One region of the Priestia sp. YIM B13551 genome, then DNA from elsewhere that is predicted to be linked to it. Evidence: riboswitches for the same ligand, from Rfam matches in the RefSeq annotation. Region 1 holds a riboswitch; each other region holds the start of a gene.

Region 1 (6,286 bases):
TCTACTTGCTTGCCAGACTCAGCAATTTTTATTGTTGCCATCAAGCCAGCTAAACCGCCACCGACTACGATGATTTTTCCGTTACTCATCGGAACCCCACTCCTTCAAAACCTTAATTTTATGCAAATGCGAATAATGTACGAACACCTACAAATGTAAGTGCTAAGAAGATTGCTAATGTCACATAAGTTGAAATTCTTTGAGAACGTGGTGTTACAGTTAACCCCCAGCTAACTCCAAATGACCATAGACCGTTTGCAAAGTGGAAGATCGTAGATACAACACCAACTATGTAGAATGCAAGCATTGCCGGGTTGCTTAAAATTCGTTCCATCATTTGAAAATCTACTTCTTTTCCAAGCGCAGCTTGTATTCTGGTTTCCCATACGTGCCATGTGATGAAGATAAGTGTGATTACACCTGAAACACGCTGAAGGATAAACATCCAGTTACGGAAAAACCCATAGTTGTTAACGTTTGTTTTAGCAGTGAATGCGATGTAAAGACCGTATATTGCGTGAAAAACGATTGGTAAGAAAATAATGAAAATTTCTAGAGCATAGCGGAAAGGTAAGCTCTCCATGAAGTGAGCTGCTTGATTAAATGATTCTTCTCCCTTTGTCGCGAAATGATTCACAACTAAATGCTGTGTTAAGAAAATCCCGATTGGTATTACCCCAAGTAATGAATGGATTCTCCGATATTGAAACTCTCTGTTTGCCGCCATCTGCGTAGACCCCCCTTAGTTAAATGAACATAGTTTGTGAAGAACTTTCTTACTCCCACTAGACAAATAGATTAATCGTGAATATAGGAAATGAAAACCTTTGCATTTCCTAATAAAGTATGTGACAGGTTAATTTTACTCCCATCGATTAAGAGCGTCAAGGCAAGATATTTAAATCTTCTATAAAATATAAATTTATAAAATTTTATATTTGTTAACGCTTACTATATTGATGTTACAGATTTTTTCTTTCTATTATAATATTGCTTGCCACAACTAAGTAAGCGTTTACTTTATACTTTTATTGTAAACAAGTTCACAAAACATTTACACAGGTAAAAGTACCCTTTTAAAAGGTATATTATGGATTTTTTATCTTTACATCTAACTCTTTTTACCATAATAAAGATCCTCTTACATTTTATTAAAAAAATGCGTGAGAGGTTTTTTAGATTTGTATATAATAGTAGTAAAGAAAGAGGGGAAAGCATGAGCAATTTACAAACAGAATCACAGCAAGAACTTGAAGAGACGATGGAAACATCAGAACCTAATGTCACAGCTGAAACAGAGAGAACTCTTGATCACGTTTCATATTTCGGATACAGCCTTTTGCGTGACGTGTTAATTCCAGAGCTTCTTGGAGACGAAACGAATACCATTTCATACTGGGCAGGAAAACACCTTGCGCGGAAATACCCATTAAATACAATGGATGAAATCGTCGCTTTTTTTAAAGCAGCTTCCTGGGGAACACTGACGCTTGCAAAAAAAGATAAATATTCACTAGAGCTTGAGTTATCAGGTGATGTGGTCAGCAAAAGATTTCAGCAGGAAACTTGTTCGTTTCATCTTGAGTCAGGATTTGTGGCTGAACAGATTCAGCGGCAAAACAACTGCCTAACAGAAGCCTACTTAACACATAAAGAAAAGAACGGAAAAGTGCTGATTTCCGTGCAGTGGGACCGAAAAGATATTTTACCTACCGAAACACGCGCGGAGCGTTATAAAAAGTAAAAAATACGTATATATAAAAGACGTGGAGATACCACGTCTTTTTTCTCTTCTTTATACTTGCACTGCCTGCTGTTCTTCTAGTTCGAATGCTACGTGAAGCGTCTCAACTGCTTTTACCATATCAGCATGCGGTACAACTGTAGATACTTTAATTTCAGACGTGCTGACCATCTTCACTTCAATTTTCTCTCCTGCCAGCACTTCAAACATTTCAGCTGCAACACCTGGGTTTGAAATCATACCAGATCCGACAATCGACACTTTAGCCAGACCGCTTTCATGTTCGATACGCGTATATACTAAAGTAGATTTATATTCTTTTAAGACAGCAAGAGCAGCTTCTACGTCTACGGTTTTAATAGAAAATGAGATGGATAGACGATTATTAGCCGTTACGTTTTGAATAATAATGTCCACATTTAACTGTTCTTTTGCTAATGCTGTAAAAATAGTAGAAAGAGTTTGTAACTCATTGTTTAACCCTTCAATTGTCACGCGTGAAATATTATCTTCAAACGCAATTCCTCTTACGACTAAGTTTTGTTCCATTGAAACTTCCTCCTCAACAATCGTTCCATTCTCGTTTTCTAAGCTTGAACGCACTTCTAGCGGTACCTGATAATTTTTTGCAAACTCAACAGCGCGCGGATGCAGCACCCCTGCTCCCAAATTAGCTAATTCTAACATTTCGTCATATGAAATAGAGTGAAGCTTACGGGCATCTTCTACATAGCGCGGATCTGTCGTAAACACTCCTGTTACATCTGTATAAATATCACATTTTGCAGCTTTTAGCGCCGCGGCAAGAGCTACTGCCGTCGTGTCAGAGCCGCCTCGACCTAATGTTGTAATGCTTCCATCTTCTGAACAGCCTTGGAATCCAGCTACTACTACAATTCGTCCGCTATCTAACTGACGTTGAATACGAGTTGTATCAATGTGCTGGATTCGTGCATTGCTATGAACTGCTTCCGTCTGGATGCCAGCTTGCCAACCTGTTAGCGAAGTTGCTTCATACCCTTTGCATTGAAGGGCCATTGTTAACAGGGAAATCGTCACTTGTTCTCCAGTTGTAAGAAGCATATCCATTTCGCGTTTGCTTGGACTGTCCGTAATATCACTTGCTAATTTCACCAGTGCATCTGTGGTTTTGCCCATTGCCGATACAACAACGACTACTTGGTTACCGCGCTCTGCTTCTTGAATAACTCGGTTTGCTACATGTTGAATACGTTCAACAGAACCAACAGATGTTCCACCAAATTTTTGAACGATTAATGCCATAATTTTGTTCATTCCTTTTCAATAAATTTGCATATGCAGGATGATGAGAAGCTAAATTTTTTTACTCAGACAATAAAAAAAGCAATGAGATGAGCTCTCATTGCTTAACGAACGAAAATTATAAAACATAACCGTCCACTGCCGTGAGATAGCTCTCCAAGAATCTACATCTTGACAATCCTACGTTTATTCAACGCAGAACCAGCAATCATTACTATGAGGTAATGTTCACTTCGGCAAATTTCCCTTTCCGCATCATTCATAAGGGCTCATACCCTTCCTGATACGTACTGATTAAATTTGCACCTCTATCTTCACTTCATTTGATGAAGTGTCGTATGAAATTAGTTAATAGCTTATCAAATATTTTCTATTATTTCAAGACTATTTTTGCAATGTTTCATAAATTTTTTCAGCAATGTTTTGAGGAACACCTGAATTTCGAATATCTTCAACCGTTGCTTCTTTCAATTTTTTCACCGAACCAAAATACTTTAACAAAGCTTTTTTACGCTTTTCTCCCACTCCCGGAATGTCGTCCAGAACAGACTGAAAAGCGGACTTAGAGCGCACTTGACGGTGGAAGGTAATCGCAAAGCGGTGAACTTCATCTTGAATTCGCTGAAGCAAATAAAATTCTTGACTATTGCGTTCAAGCGGTATGATTTGAGGAGGCTCGCCAATCATCAGATTCGAAGTTCTGTGCTTATCATCTTTGACAAGACCTGCTGTAGGCACTAAAAGTCCCAATTCATTTTCGAGAACATCCTGCACCGCAGCCAAATGCCCTTTACCTCCATCTACAACAATTAAATCTGGAAGCGGAAGACCTTCTTTTAATGCTCTGGAATACCTTCTGCGAACCACTTCTCTCATGGAACTGTAATCATCTGGTCCCTGCACGGTCTTAATTTTATATTTACGATATTCTTTCTTTTCCGGCTTCCCATCAACAAAAACAATCATCGCAGAAACTGGGTCTGTTCCTTGAATATTTGAATTATCAAATGCTTCAATCCGATAAGGAGCGGCAATTCCAAGCTCTTCTCCTAACCGTTCAACTGCGCCAACCGTGCGTTCTTCATCTCGTTCAATTAAATAGAATTTTTCACCGAGCGCAATTTTTGCATTTTTACACGCAAGTTCTACTAATTCTTTCTTTTTGCCTCGCTTTGGATGCTGAACCTCTACTTCTACTAATTTCTCAGCCAACTCTGCATCAATCGTTGCTGGAACCATCACTTCTTTTGGCTTAATATTTTTGGCATAAAACTGACCGATAAAAGTTAAGAAATCTTCTTCTGGCTCTTTATAAAAAGGAAACATAGAAACTTCTCGCTCAATTAATTTCCCTTGGCGAATAAAGAAAACTTGAACACACATCCAGCCTTTATCATAAGAATAGCCAAACACATCTCGATTAACAAAATCATTAAACGTTACTTTTTGCTTTTCCATTGTCGCTTCGATATGAGCAATTTGATCTCGATATTCTTTAGCCCGTTCAAAGTCAAGTTCTTCTGAAGCTTTTAACATTTTTTCAGTTAACTCTGTTTTGACATGCTCATATCCACCATTTAAAAACCGCGTGATATTTTCAATAATTTGTTTGTTTTGCTCTTCTTTTACTTCTTTTACGCAAGGAGCTAGGCATTGCCCGATATGGTAATACAAACAAGGTCTGTCTGGCATGGTAGAGCACTTTCTTAATGGATAAATGCGATCAAGAAGCCGCTTTGTTTCATTTGCAGCTTGAACGTTAGGATAAGGACCGAAGTATTTCCCTTTATCTTTTTTTATTTTTCTTGTAATAACAAGTCGGGGCTGTTTTTCAGCTGTAATCTTAATAAAGGGATAACCCTTATCATCTTTAAGCATGATATTGTATTTTGGATCATGCTTTTTAATTAAATTCATTTCTAAAATAAGCGCTTCTAAATTAGAAGATGTGACGATATATTCAAAATCGACAATGTCGTTTACAAGTCGAAGCGTCTTTCCGTCATGAGATCCGGTAAAGTAGGAGCGCACTCGATTTTTTAATACTTTTGCTTTTCCTACGTAAATGACCGTTCCATATTTATCTTTCATCAAGTAGCAGCCGGGCTGATCCGGTAAAATAGCCAGCTTTTCTTTTAAATAATCGTTCATATTTTTCTCCTTCCTCTTCTCTTACTCTGTCCATCTATACATTCGCTTATGAAGCGTAACCTACATTCTTTCCTGCCTTACAATACATGCACATAAGCCGGATTTATGGCGGTGTTCCTTACATCTAGTATAAAACAAACGAACGCATATTCGCTAAATAAAAGTATTCCCAAAAGAGAAAAAGTGGAGAAAAAGAAAAAACCTAGCCTGAGCTAGGTTTTGACTTACGCGTGTTTATTAATTAATTCTGTTAATGCTTCTTTTGGTTGGAAACCAACTACTTGGTCAACTTTCTCTCCATCTTTAAATAATACTAAAGTTGGGATACTCATAACACCAAATTTTCCAGCCGTTTCTTGATTTTCATCAACGTCTACTTTCACGATTTTAACTTTATCGTTAAGTTCGCCATCGATTTCTTCAAGAACTGGAGCAATCATTTTACAAGGGCCACACCATGGTGCCCAAAAGTCAACAAGCACTAGGCCTGATTTAATTTCATCTGTAAAGTTTTTATCTGTAGCATGTGCAATAGCCATTTTAATTCCTCCTAAATATATGCAATATCCAAATTCTACTCACAGTATATCACCTTCAAATAAGGTTTGCTAACTTTTTGCTTACATTTATACTGTTTATTCTCCGCTCTAGTTTGTACAATTCACATAAAAACATACGTAGAAAATTTCGTTTTCCATGAGGTTGAGACATAACGAAATGAATCCCATCTAAAGACGAACAAATAGTATACAAGAGCTGAACCGCTTGTGACACCGCAGTTGATTTCTGTGCAAGACTTCGCTTTCTGCAGGAGTCTTCGCCTTGCCCTCCAATCAACTGCTAGAAAGACCCACACACATGAAAGCTACGCTTACCCTAACAAAAAAACGAACCACTAATCAAATATCTTGATCAATGGTTCGTTTTTCACTTCGTCTAAAATACTTTTGTCCCAGCCTCTTACGCAGACTGTACTTTCAGCTTTTTAAATTCTTCCGTTAGCAGAGGCACCACTTCAAATAAATCTCCAACGATTCCGTAATCAGCTACTTTAAAAATATTCGCCTCAGGATCTTTGTTAATGGCAACAATAATTTTTGAATTTGA
Region 2 (6,286 bases), on a different contig from region 1:
TTCAGTTAAATGAGACGAAACGTAGGTAACAAGACCGTCTTCATTTAGTCGAATTAATCTCCCGCCTACATGCAGTGTAAACGTTTCTATCACTTTTCCATTTTGACATAAAGCGATGTTAGCAGTGCCTCCTCCTACATCAATATTGGCAATTACTGCATTTGTTTCAGCAGAACGTTCGATTGCTCCTGATCCTTTTGCTGCTAATATTCCTTCCAAGTCAGCGCCGGCTGTTGCAACAACAAAATCCCCAGCATGTTCGGCTAGATAGTGAACGATACTTTCTGCATTTTGCTTTCTAGCCGTTTCTCCTGTAATGATCACAGCGCCCGCCTCCACTTGATCTAAGGAGATTCCTGCATTCTTATACTCTTGTTCTAGTAGTACCGTTAATCTTTGAACATCGATTTCAACATCGTTTAGCATAGGGGTGGTATAGATAGAACTTGCATACGTTACGCGACGATCAATAATTTGACAGCCTGGCAGCGTAAACTGATTTTGTTGATTTGCTACTAGCAGCTTGCTTACAATCAGTTTTGTTGTGCTTGTTCCAATATCTAAACCTATGCTCGTGATCCATTTCTGTAGCATGCTATCAATCCCTTATCTCGTTTGAATATGGTGATTATCATAAAACAGTTTTTTGAATATTTCACCAACTATGTTATCAAACCTGACACACTTTTGTGTAAACAAAGGTGACAAATAATAAAAAAGACTAAATCTTGGTAGATTTAGTCTTTTTTATTATGAGTGTGATTTAGTTACAATCATTCTTGATGCGGATGGAATTAATAGTGAAAGGATGATTAGACACGATAGCAACGACCCAATCATAGAAATCCCGTTCATTGAGAAAGAATACCACAGAGCGGACATGCCCTTTGGCGCGTATGATCCCCAGAAAATAATACCCGCAATAAAGTGCCAGAAATACCGTGCGAAGCTGCCGATAACAAGGGATAAAACAATCAAAACAAAAGCTTTTGATCTGTTATTGTTAGCTAAATTTGTTTTAATAGATTGCGAAAAAACACCTCCAAAACCTATAAAAGCAAAAGCCACAATATATTCAATAAACGTTTGCAGCGCTGTTAAAATATAAGCCGTTCCTGTTGCCAACTGCAACAGCCCCCATAATAGACCAGATAGAGCCCCGCCTTTTACTCCCCAGCGAAAGCACATAATAAAAATGGGCACCATGGAGAACGAAATACTCACAGCCGTTGCAATCTTAATGGAAGGCAAAAGATCAAGTAGAAGTGCTAATGCTGCAAAAATAGCTATTTCAATTTTAGCCTGTAAGGGTAATGCTTTATTCACGTTTCTCACTCCTGTTTTTGAATCATTCATATCAAACGGTTTACACAGGAGTAAGCAAATATATGCTACTATTCCCACATTCCTACGCTAGCGTTAACTAACAGGTTCGAAGGGTCTGAACAATTTGTTCACTCTCAGCACGGCGGCTCCCCCTGTGGTACGTTCGGATATTTATGTAGTATTATGACAACATTTATTATACCATATGTAACAAAATAGATTCGAGAGATTTCAAAGATGTTTCTATTTTCTGAATCTATTTTTTATAATGACAATCGTTTTAGTATTTGATATACTTCTTTTATGTCAAATGAATATAAAAAACCCTCATCCTAATCGATGAGGTAGAGGTCGCAGTTTTTAATAGTAAAGCAACGGAAATGCAGAGAACATTGAGGATGTTGCTTGAAAGGAAAAATTGCCGAAGTTTAGATCACTTCTCGGTTGATTTAAGCTGGGGCTGTCTCCGAACAGGAACAGAACTGTCACATCATGCAAGTGATGTGAAGAGCTATCTTCACGGAAGGTTGACGCGGTTTTCAGATTTAAAAGCGCGCACATATACTGCGGGCTTTTTTTATGTTATCCCGTCTCTTTCCGTACATTCGAAAGGAGTATTTATCTATGCAAGAGCAGCAAGAATTAAAACGTGGGTTGAAATCTCGCCACTTAACGATGATTTCATTAGGAGGAGCCATCGGAACCGGCTTATTCCTAGCAAGTGGTGGAGCAATTCACACAGCAGGACCTGGGGGAGCGCTTTTAGCTTACGCTATTATTGGTGTCATGGTTTACTTTTTGATGACCAGCCTGGCGGAGCTCGCAGCTTATATGCCTGAAGCTGGTTCGTTTAGTACGTATGCGTCTCGGTTTGTAGATCCATCCTTTGGTTTCGCTCTGGGCTGGAACTATTGGTATAACTGGGCTATTACGATTGCAGCTGAATTATCTGCTGGAGCCCTTATTATGAAATTTTGGTTCCCAAACTCTTCTTCTATTTTATGGAGTGCCCTGTTTTTATTAATTATGTTTGGGCTTAACTACCTTTCTGTAAAAGGATTTGGCGAATCTGAATTTTGGTTTTCATTAATTAAAGTAGTAACGGTTATCATCTTTTTAGTTATTGGTATTATGATGATTTTTGGTATCTTTAACAATGAAGCACCAGGTTTTAAAAACTTCACGCTTGGTGATGGACCCATTCACGGTGGATTCTTTACTGTCTTAGGTATTTTTATGGCTGCTGGTTTTTCATTCCAAGGAACAGAGTTGCTTGGAGTCGCAGCTGGAGAAAGTGAAGATCCGGAAAAAACGGTTCCTCGCGCAGTTAAACAAGTCTTCTGGCGCATCTTGTTATTTTATATTTTAGCTATTTTTGTTATTGGGATGCTTATTCCATACACAGCGGATTCATTAGCAAGTGATGATGTGCGGGTCAGTCCGTTTACTCTAATATTCGAACGAGCAGGTCTGGCGTTTGCAGCATCAGCTATCAATGCCGTTATTTTAACAGCCGTTTTATCTGCTGGTAACTCAGGTATGTATGCTTCTACGCGTATGCTGTGGAACTTAGCGAAAGATGGAAAAGCACCGAGGTTCTTAGCAAAAGTAAATAAACGAGGCGTTCCGGTTAATGCTTTAATCGCAACGGCACTTGTCGGTACACTTGCATTTGGTGCTTCATTTTTTGGAGACGGTGCGGTATACACGTGGTTACTTAACGCTTCTGGTATGTCTGGTTTTATTGCTTGGTTAGGAATTGCAATCAGCCACTATCGTTTTAGAAGAGCATTTGTTGCCCAAGGTCATGATTTGAGTGAACTTCCATATCATGCAAAACTTTTCCCATTTGGCCCTATCTTTGCCTTTATTTTATGTGCCGTTGTTATTTTAGGCCAAAACTATTCGGCGTTTATGGGTGACTCGATTGACTGGTACGGTGTACTTGTTTCCTATATCGGACTTCCTTTATTCTTAATTGTTTGGTTAGGATACAAATGGACGAAAAAGTCGAAACTTATCCCGTTAAAAGAATGTCAAGTAACAGTGAAAAAATACGAATAAAAAAAGCTCTCTATTCTTTTGAATAGAGAGCTTTTTTATGTGATCTGATCAGCAAAATGAAGAGATATATAGGCGGGCTGGTTTTTCATAACAAGCATATAACCTTTGAGGGGACGATTACAGTAATCAGCAGCTTCTATATAATAAATATGCTGAATTAACCTGCTTAAATGGGTTACAAAAGATGGAAGTTGATGAGTAGGAATGCTTTGGATGTAGTCTATGATTTCTTGTTTAGTTTGAAGGCCCGAATGGGTACATTCTAACAGATGAAAAAGCAGATCTGCTGCTATAGTAGATAGTTCAGAATTGTGCTTGATTCTATTCAGCTGGATATGCAGCTCTTTTTTGGACCATCTTTTCGGAATAGCTCTTAGATGCTGATATTGAAAATGTGTATTCATGATAGCTAACACCTTTCGTATTAACATAATAAAACGACTTATTATTTTAATAACCTTTACACACGAAACTAAAACGTTACAATGTGTAAAGGTGTCATACATCTTATAAAATAAGCTGATAAAAAAGCACATCTTGCCACTGATCAAATTTCCAGCCTACTTCTTTAAATTCTCCGCAAAATGTAAAATTAAATTGCTCATGCATTTTGACACTGATATCATTCCCTTTTGTAATCCCTGAAATGACAACGTGATGGTTGAGCTCTTTAGCTAATTCCAAAATCCGCTTCATAAGCTGTTTTCCAATGCCATGTCCCTGCTGGTTTTTATCAATATAAATCGATAGCTCTACCGTTTGAATGTACGCCTCTTTATCTCGATAAGAAGAAAGCGAAGCATAGCCCGCTACTACCCCATCTTTTTCCGCTACAATAAGCGGAAAAAGTTCATTGCTAATGTGATTATCAAACCAGCTCCTTCTTTGCTCTACTGTTACAGGCGTTAAATCAAAAGTAGCAGCACTTGTTTGAACAGACTGGTTATAAATTTCAACAAGCATAGGTAAATCTTCTTCTTTAGCATAACGAATGATCATATGTACAAACTCCTTATAGTATAGAATTATCTTTATTTTACTTCTTTTAATAAACATAATCTACATAAAAAACCGATGTGCGCATGCACATCAGTTATGATTTTGAGCATATTGAAAGGTTTGAAGAACTTGAAGTGTCTCTTTTGTAGAAACGACCGTTGCAAACTCCTCATGCAAAGAAGACAATGCGAATGTATGTACATCTTCTGCAGGAAGCCTTGTTTTTCCATCGTAGGACATACAATCAAAGCAAGCTGTTGCATCGTTTACAACGTACGTCCTGTACCCTAGATTTCCAGCCATGCGAGCAGTCGTAGAGACGCAGTGATTAGTAGTTAGTCCTATTAAGATAAGCGTATCATAGCCATTTGCTTTTAAATAACTGTCTAGCTCTGTTCCAATGAAGCAGCTGTTCACGTGTTTGCGAATTAAGTATTCATCTTCTTGTGGACCAAATCCTTCTTTGAACTGAAACCCCTTCGAACTTGGGTGTAAAGGAGAATTTGGATTTCCTGATGCATGCTGTACGTGAATGACAGGATAATCTTGGCGCCTCCATGCTTGCAGCAGCGTCAGCATATGTTTTTCTGCATCTAAATTGTTTCTTTCCCCCCACTCGGGTGAATAAAATCCTTCTTGTACATCGATAAGCAGCAGCACTGGCCGGGAACGTAGCATAAGCATCATCTTCTTTCGTCTTTATTTTAAAATGGAAATAACGTATGTGCACCCATCAGGACCGGCTTTTGAAGAATGAACCGTTTGTTTCGGTAAATGTATCCGATCTCCTGCCTGACATAGAACCGTATCACGTTCAACTGTAAAATAAATAGATCCTTCAAGTATATGAAGAATTTCATCAGTTGGATGCGTATGAGATGGGTGCGTTTGAAAAGCAATATCGTGCTGTACTTCAACGTATCCAGTATACGCCGGAAGCAGTTCTTTAATTACTTCTTCAAACTTTCCGCCAACTCCTTTTTTAATAGAGGCTTTTTTCACGTCCATGCTGCTCACTCCTTTTTAATTTAAACGGACACTGTCCGGTAGTATAGTTGTTATCATCATGTAAAAAATATTGCTTCCACTCTCGGTTTCCCTGCTGTCCATACCATCCTAACTCAGGGTGAGCTGATACGTCATCATATGTTTTTAACCGATCGCGGACCACCTTTTGTACGTGCCGCCCTATTTTTGAATCTCCTGTCATACCTTCAAAGACCCACCGAGGCTGAAATGTAATCATAAATCCTCTGCTCTTACGGCTTTTACGCAAAGAATGAGCAGGCGTATTACATACGACAAAAATAGGTTCTCCGTGAAAGCAAAATTCCCATAATGGATCTTTTGGATCTTTTGGAATGTCTTGCGGCCATTTCTTTTGATCAATTTGATGAAGAAACGTCAGCGTATCCCAAAACATCGTTTCGTACTCTTCCATTGATCGTTCTTTATGTTCAGGCTTAAAGAATAACACAAAAGATGTATAGCGACCTATGGTCTTGAACGTATCTATGTATTCTCTAAGTGCCGACGCTGCATTCCTAATATCTTGGTAGTTATAAGGAGTAGTCACAAATGAAAAACGCAGTAAATCTTTTTTAAAGCCTTCTACCCCTAATATACAAGGAAATGGATTTTCTTCTGATAATATATCGCTTTGGAAATATTGAAAAGCATCTTTTCCCCAAAACGGGACATGCGTTGACTCTAAAATCTCATTGGCTCGAAAAAGCATTTTTGATGCCATTAAAACCCTCCTTATGGAACTCAACGTTACATGTGTATTAAAGAAAAGAAAGTTTATGAGCATTTTTAACTAAATGCCGCTTCTAAATTATAAAACTCTAATCTATATATATATAAGCTACTATTGGACAAGTTAGAAAGGAGGCTG
Region 3 (6,286 bases), on a different contig from region 1:
TGTACTATTTAACAGGGTAGCAGGGGCGTCAATAATCGTGGAAATGACCGCAATAATGGGCAGAACTTCTGGCGAAAATCCATAAATCGTAATAATTAACATTTCGCCAATCATACCGCCTCCAGGGATTGCTCCCATTACAGCTCCAACTAAAAAGGCTACGCCTAAAATACTCAAAATGCTCGTAGCAGACGTCATATCTTTTCCAAACAAACTGAATAAGAAAACAATTTTTAGAATACCGCCAATAACAGAACCATCTTTATGCGTGTTTGCTCCTAATGGAATCACCGTTTCAGCAATATCAAGTGGCACACCCATTTTCTTTGTTGCATCTAAATTGACTGGAATAGATGCAGCAGAAGAACAGGTAGCAATAGCGGTGATAGAAGGAGCAGCTGCATTTTTCCAGAACAGTTTAATTCCTGCTTTACCGCCAGCAATCCATGCGTATAGCGTAAAGAAGCCGAAATAGTAAACGATTGCAATTAATAAATAAAGAATAAATGCTCTAGCGTACCCTTGTAAGATCTTTGGTCCTAGTTCTCCTACTACAGTAGCAAAATAGCACCCTAAACCAATTGGAGCATAGTACATCACAATTTTAACAACCTTCATCGATACTTCTTGACCCGAAGTCAGGAATTTCGCCATAGGCTGTCCTTTTTCACCGGCCATCGTGGTAGCAATACCGAAAATGACGGCAAAGACAATTAATTGTAAAATATGCTCTTTCGAAAATAACTGAACAAAATCAGGTACAGTAAAGGTACTAACAAGCTGAGTTAAAAGCGTCATTTTTTCAGCTGTATTTTCACTGTCACCCATTAATTCTTTAATCGCAGAAGTATCTACGTTGTGCAGCGGATTGTAAAGTGACGCGCCTAAAAAGCCTAGAACAGCTGAAACAGCAGCAGTAGCGATAAACACAACGGCGATACCTAGCATAATTTTACCGAGACGTTTCATTTCGTTCATGTTTGCAATTGCCGAAGCCACACTAAAAAAGACAAGGGGAACGATAATCATGAACATTAAATTAAGAAACAAATCACCAAAGGGCTTTACGACTGCTACATCGGGCCCGATAGCATATCCTGCTATCCCGCCAATTAAAATAGCGAGAAGCAGAATAAGCGATGATCTGTACGTTTTAAATACACTTAAAACCATAGTTATATTTCCTCCAAACAACAATAGCTTCTTTACTACGCAAGAACAGCTATCATTTGCTCATTGCATACGTAGTAACGACTGGCTTTACATCTTTTCGCACCAAATCTTCGTATGTTTCTCGCTCCACAGCAAGACGAGCTTCTCCATTTTTTACAAATACAACAGCAGGGCGCGGAATGCGGTTGTAATTGCTAGCCATTGAATAGTTGTAGGCACCTGTAGAGGAAACTGCTAATAAATCTCCTTGATTAACGCGCGGTAAATCGATATCCCAAATAAGCATATCTCCTGATTCACAGCATTTCCCCGCAATCGATACCGTTTCATCTTTTTTATCCGTCACTCTATTAGCCAAGACAGCTTCATGCTTTGCATCATACAAAGCAGGACGAATATTATCGGTCATACCCCCGTCAATTCCCACGTATTTGCGTACACCTGGAATCTCTTTCGTTGAGCCAATTGTATAAAGCGTTGTACCCGCTTCTCCTACGATGCTTCTTCCAGGCTCAATCCAGACTTCCGGAAGGGTATAATTTTGTTCCGTTAACGTACGGCTTAGCTTTTCTGTCAGTGCATTTACATAATACTCAACTGGAAGAGGAGAATCGCTTTCGGTATAACGAATACCAAAACCACCACCTACGTTTAAAACTTTTACTTCAAAGTCCATTTTATCACGAATATTGAATAAGAAATCAGTTAAAATATCAATGGCGCGAGAAAAACCATCTACTTCAAAAATTTGCGAACCAATATGACAATGAATGCCTAAAAGATTATAATAAGGCTTTTCTAATGCAGAACTTACCGCTTTCATGGCTTGGTCATTGGAAAGACCAAATCCAAACTTTGAGTCTTCTTGTCCGGTCATAATATATTCGTGTGTATGGGCTTCAATCCCTGGAGTAACACGGAGAAGAATAGATGCTTTCTGTTTGCGCTCAGCTGCTAAGGCATGCAAAACTTCAAGTTCGGTGAAGTTATCCACAACAAAGCAGCCGATATTCGCATCAAGAGCCATTTCAATTTCTTCAATCGTTTTGTTATTTCCGTGAAAATGAATGCGTTCAGCTGGATATCCCGCTTCAAGAGCTGTAAATAATTCGCCTCCTGAGACCACATCTAATGACATATCAAGCTTCGTTAAAAGATTAGCCATTTCCATACAAAGAAAGGCTTTCCCTGCATAGGCGATTTGATATGAAAATCCACTTCTTTGGAAGGCTGAATGGAAGGCCTTGCATTTCGTCTCAATTAATTCTTGATCGTAGATGTATAGGGGAGTGCCGTATTGTTTTTTCAGTTCGACCGTATCGCACTGCCCAATTTCTAAATGATTGCTGCTGTTAATTTTACTCGTTCCATGTAAGTACATAATCCATATCCCTCCATTTAAAACATTCAACTATAACTTTGATGATCAGTAGAAAAACACAAAAAAGACCCGTGAAGTGATGTTCACGCGTCTTGGTTTCATAATAATAAAGTATTATTACATTCTAGGCATCAACATCTCTTCAATAGCTCTCCACAAACCAAATGGTTTGTGACAGCTCAGCATTTATTCAATACTGAACCAGTATATGAACACAATGGATGTCTATATACTTCGGCACGAAATCCCTTTTACTTATCTTCACAGACTCCATTAGTCTCTAATAAGTGACTCTTGATTTCATGCACCTCTATTCTCAGAGAGGAAAATTATATTTAAATGTAACTCCTATTATATTTCCTTTTCCTCTGTCTAGTCAATGAAAAGTTAAGGCATAGGAATATCAAAAAAAATAAATAAAAAAGCTATAAAGCTTCCAGATAGAATCCAAGCAGCCAGTGCTGTCTTCTGATGAATGATTAAAAGTGAGAACGTGACAACATTGAAGAGAAAAGAACACAGCAGCGACCATCCATAATTATGAGTGATACTGTGATTAACATAAGCAATGAACTCAATCACAGTAAATAAAAGCGCCCACAAAAGAATCCACCACAGCCGGCCGCTTACATGCAACGGCAGCCTTCCTAAAAAAACCGGTATAACAAACGGATAAATAATTAAGGTTATTCCAAGGGAAACCATTAGGTGATCGGGTAGAAAAAGGTGATCAATACCAACAGGGTGAAATACCCATACGCGGTGATGAAACAGCAGCACTTCATAAAGCAAATTCCCCGTGATCCAAAACAACAAAGTAGGATAGTATTCTTGATATCTCCGCCACTTGCCAAATAGTAAACCAAGAATGATGAAAAATAATACAAATGAAGATTGCATACGCTCTCCTTAAAATAATGGTTATTTCTTTTTATTTACATATTATAGTGGTTTTATTCTTTCATTTTTTTATTCAGAAACTATAATAAAAAAGCTGTAAACGCAGTGTTAAATATGCGCGATCACTACTTGTGGTTTGCTTCATCTCACCATAATCTCCGTAAAAGAACTTATTGCGCTTTTGTTTACAATGAAAGGAGCTATATGTCAAAGTCAGCAAGACTCAAAAATAAGCTCAAAATAGCTTCACCTAGTATGTGACTTCTTTTTTTGCTATGCTAAAATTGCGTACATAATAGCATAAGAATACTAGAAGAAAGAAAAGGGTGTTTTGGTATGAAAACATACATCGTAGTTGGAGCTGGGATACTTGGAGCTTCTACAGCATATCATTTAGCAAAAGCAGGAGCAGATGTGACATTGATAGATCGCAAGGATGCGGGTCAAGCTACTGATGCAGCAGCAGGAATTGTTTGTCCATGGCTTTCGCAGCGTCGAAATAAAGCATGGTACCGCTTAGCAAAAGGCGGCGCCAAGTACTATCAAACATTAATTCAGCAATTAGAAGAAGATGGAGAAACGGATACGGGATATAAGCGAGTAGGAGCAATTAGCGTACATACTGATGAGCAAAAGCTTAAAAAAATGGAAGAAAGAGCATATAAGCGTCGGGAAGAAGCTCCCGAAATAGGCGAGATTACACGTTTATCCGCTAAAGAAACACAGGCTTTGTTTCCGGTTCTTTCGGAAGAATACAGTTCAGTTCATATTAGTGGAGCCGCTCGCGTTAACGGAAGAGCTCTTCGAAACGCACTTGTGAATGCAGCGAAGAAAAACGGTGCAAAAATAATAGAAGGAAACGCAGAACTACTTTATGAAAATAATCAAGTAACGGGCGTTTCCGTAAATGGACAAACCCTTCTAGCAAGTACAACAATCGTAACAGCAGGAGCGTGGGCAAATCAATTACTAGAGCCTCTTGGAGTGAAATTTTTAGCAAGCTTTCAAAAAGCGCAAATTGTCCACTTGCATCTCCCTGATGTAGATACAAAAGACTGGCCCGTTGTGATGCCTCCAAGCGACCAATATATTCTTTCATTTGAACAAGGTCAAATTGTCATTGGAGCAACACATGAAAACGACACGGGTTATGACTTGAGAGTAACTGCTGGGGGGCTTCATGAGATTTTTTCAAAGGCCTTATCAATTGCTCCCGGCTTAACAGAAAGCACAGTCTTAGAAACAAGGGTAGGGTTTCGACCATTTACTCCAGGCTTCTTGCCAGTCATTGGAACTCTTCCGGCTTACGAAGGAATACTAGTAGCGAATGGTCTCGGAGCTTCAGGCTTAACGTCGGGTCCTTATCTTGGTTCAGAGCTTGCTAAATTAGCACTTGAAATGGAAATGGAAATTGATCTTAGCGACTATGATGTAGGAGGAGCTATCGAGTCTTAAGCAAACAGAATGAATGAAAACAAATAGAAGTTCGTAAACTATAACTACTATATGATGAAAGGAAGTAGATTGTTTGCGAAAGATTATGATAAGTGCAGCAGCAGCTTTTTTATTTATGAGCGCGACGCCTGTATTAGCAGAAAACAATCCTCAGCCAGAAACAAAAGACGTGCAGCTGACGTCTCAGCAAAAGCAGGAATTGTCCGTGCTGTACAAAGAAATGCTAGCAAAAAAGAAAGAAATACTTTCAAAATATGTGGAGTACGGTGTGCTAAGCAAAACGGAGAGTCAAAACATTTCTTCACATATGGAAAATCGCTATCAGCATATGGAGAAAAATGGTTTTGTTCCGAAGCGACACTGTCATAAAATGCATCATTCAAAGTAATTCATATTCACATAAAAAAGCGCCTTTACAGGCGTTTTTTTATGTGAGTGAATGGAAAATATCCGCTTCTTTATCTAGTAAATTCTAAAATCCTCATGTAAAATTAAGAGAATGAGAACGAGTAGGAAAGATGCTAGTGAGGGGTAGGTAAATACGAACGATGAACGAAAATAAAAAAATAGTCCGATTACATGCAGAAAATCATTCAGCTGAGGCGCTAGGAATCATATTTGCTTACAAACAAAAAGATGACCATCTTGTTTACAGTATGTATCAAGGTGAAAGCGTTCATGAGCAAAAAATACCTCTAGAAGAATGGGTCTCGTATGAGCATTTTTTCGAAGCACTAAACAAAAAGAAAAAGCTTATGTACGAGCTTCAAATAAATGATAAACGCTATGTAGTAAACTTAACCCCTTTATCTTACACAGAAAAGCCTGAAATTATGGGGCATTGCGTGAATATAACTAGTTATCAGGAGAAGAAAGAACAGATTCAGCCTTTTATTTATCATAACGCAGATGCTGTTGCTGTCGTTGACTTAGAAGGTAAAACGCTTCAAGTGAACCCTGCGTTTGAGAATACATTTGGCTGGACGTTTGAAGAAATTTATCAAAAGCCTCTTCCAATTATACCTTCGTTTTTAAAGGAGCCAGTGTGCGAACTTCATAAGACCATTCAATCAGGGGAATCGAAAACGGAATTTGAGACGGTCAGACAGCATAAAGACGGTCATTTAATTAATGTAAGCGTCACACTATTCCGCGTTGAAAATATGAATGATTGGCCGCTATGCATTGCTTTTGTCTATCGAGATATAACATCACGAAAGCAGGCTGAAACGGCTTTAAAAGAAAGCGAAGAACGCTACCGAAGCTTGATTGAGTTATCGCCGGAAGCGATTATCGTTCATAGTGAAGGGAAAATTGATTACATCAACCCTGCAGGAGCCAAAGCGCTAGGATACAAAAGTCCTCAAGACGTATTAG

The links. Region 1 has a riboswitch for lysine ahead of ACFX4N_RS20595 (aspartate kinase). Riboswitches for the same ligand answer to the same signal wherever they lie in the genome.
Region 2: another riboswitch for lysine. It lies ahead of ACFX4N_RS01785 (amino acid permease); the one in region 1 lies ahead of ACFX4N_RS20595 (aspartate kinase).
Region 3: another riboswitch for lysine. It lies ahead of lysA (diaminopimelate decarboxylase); the one in region 1 lies ahead of ACFX4N_RS20595 (aspartate kinase).

Annotation. Positions count from the first base shown of each region.
Region 1 is NZ_JBHZOX010000004.1:175,416-181,701, reverse strand. It holds gene sdhA (succinate dehydrogenase flavoprotein subunit) at 1-89, opposite strand, end outside; gene ACFX4N_RS20605 (succinate dehydrogenase cytochrome b558 subunit) at 119-727, opposite strand; gene ACFX4N_RS20600 (YslB family protein) at 1,217-1,744, shown strand; gene ACFX4N_RS20595 (aspartate kinase) at 1,796-3,028, opposite strand; lysine riboswitch at 3,170-3,347, opposite strand; gene uvrC (excinuclease ABC subunit UvrC) at 3,413-5,179, opposite strand; gene trxA (thioredoxin) at 5,404-5,718, opposite strand; gene ACFX4N_RS20580 (hypothetical protein) at 5,774-6,016, opposite strand; gene ACFX4N_RS20575 (electron transfer flavoprotein subunit alpha/FixB family protein) at 6,140-6,286, opposite strand, start outside.
Region 2 is NZ_JBHZOX010000001.1:335,530-341,815, reverse strand. It holds gene ACFX4N_RS01795 (ethanolamine ammonia-lyase reactivating factor EutA) at 1-594, opposite strand, end outside; gene thiT (energy-coupled thiamine transporter ThiT) at 751-1,356, opposite strand; TPP riboswitch at 1,389-1,489, opposite strand; lysine riboswitch at 1,664-1,848, shown strand; gene ACFX4N_RS01785 (amino acid permease) at 1,951-3,390, shown strand; gene ACFX4N_RS01780 (hypothetical protein) at 3,426-3,794, opposite strand; gene ACFX4N_RS01775 (GNAT family N-acetyltransferase) at 3,898-4,389, opposite strand; gene ACFX4N_RS01770 (cysteine hydrolase family protein) at 4,480-5,067, opposite strand; gene ACFX4N_RS01765 (cupin domain-containing protein) at 5,089-5,397, opposite strand; gene ACFX4N_RS01760 (YqcI/YcgG family protein) at 5,372-6,139, opposite strand.
Region 3 is NZ_JBHZOX010000001.1:522,936-529,221, reverse strand. It holds gene ACFX4N_RS02740 (dicarboxylate/amino acid:cation symporter) at 1-1,173, opposite strand, end outside; gene lysA (diaminopimelate decarboxylase) at 1,226-2,554, opposite strand; lysine riboswitch at 2,693-2,875, opposite strand; gene ACFX4N_RS02730 (CBO0543 family protein) at 2,942-3,454, opposite strand; gene ACFX4N_RS02725 (NAD(P)/FAD-dependent oxidoreductase) at 3,791-4,909, shown strand; gene ACFX4N_RS02720 (YckD family protein) at 4,983-5,297, shown strand; gene ACFX4N_RS02715 (PAS domain-containing sensor histidine kinase) at 5,458-6,286, shown strand, end outside.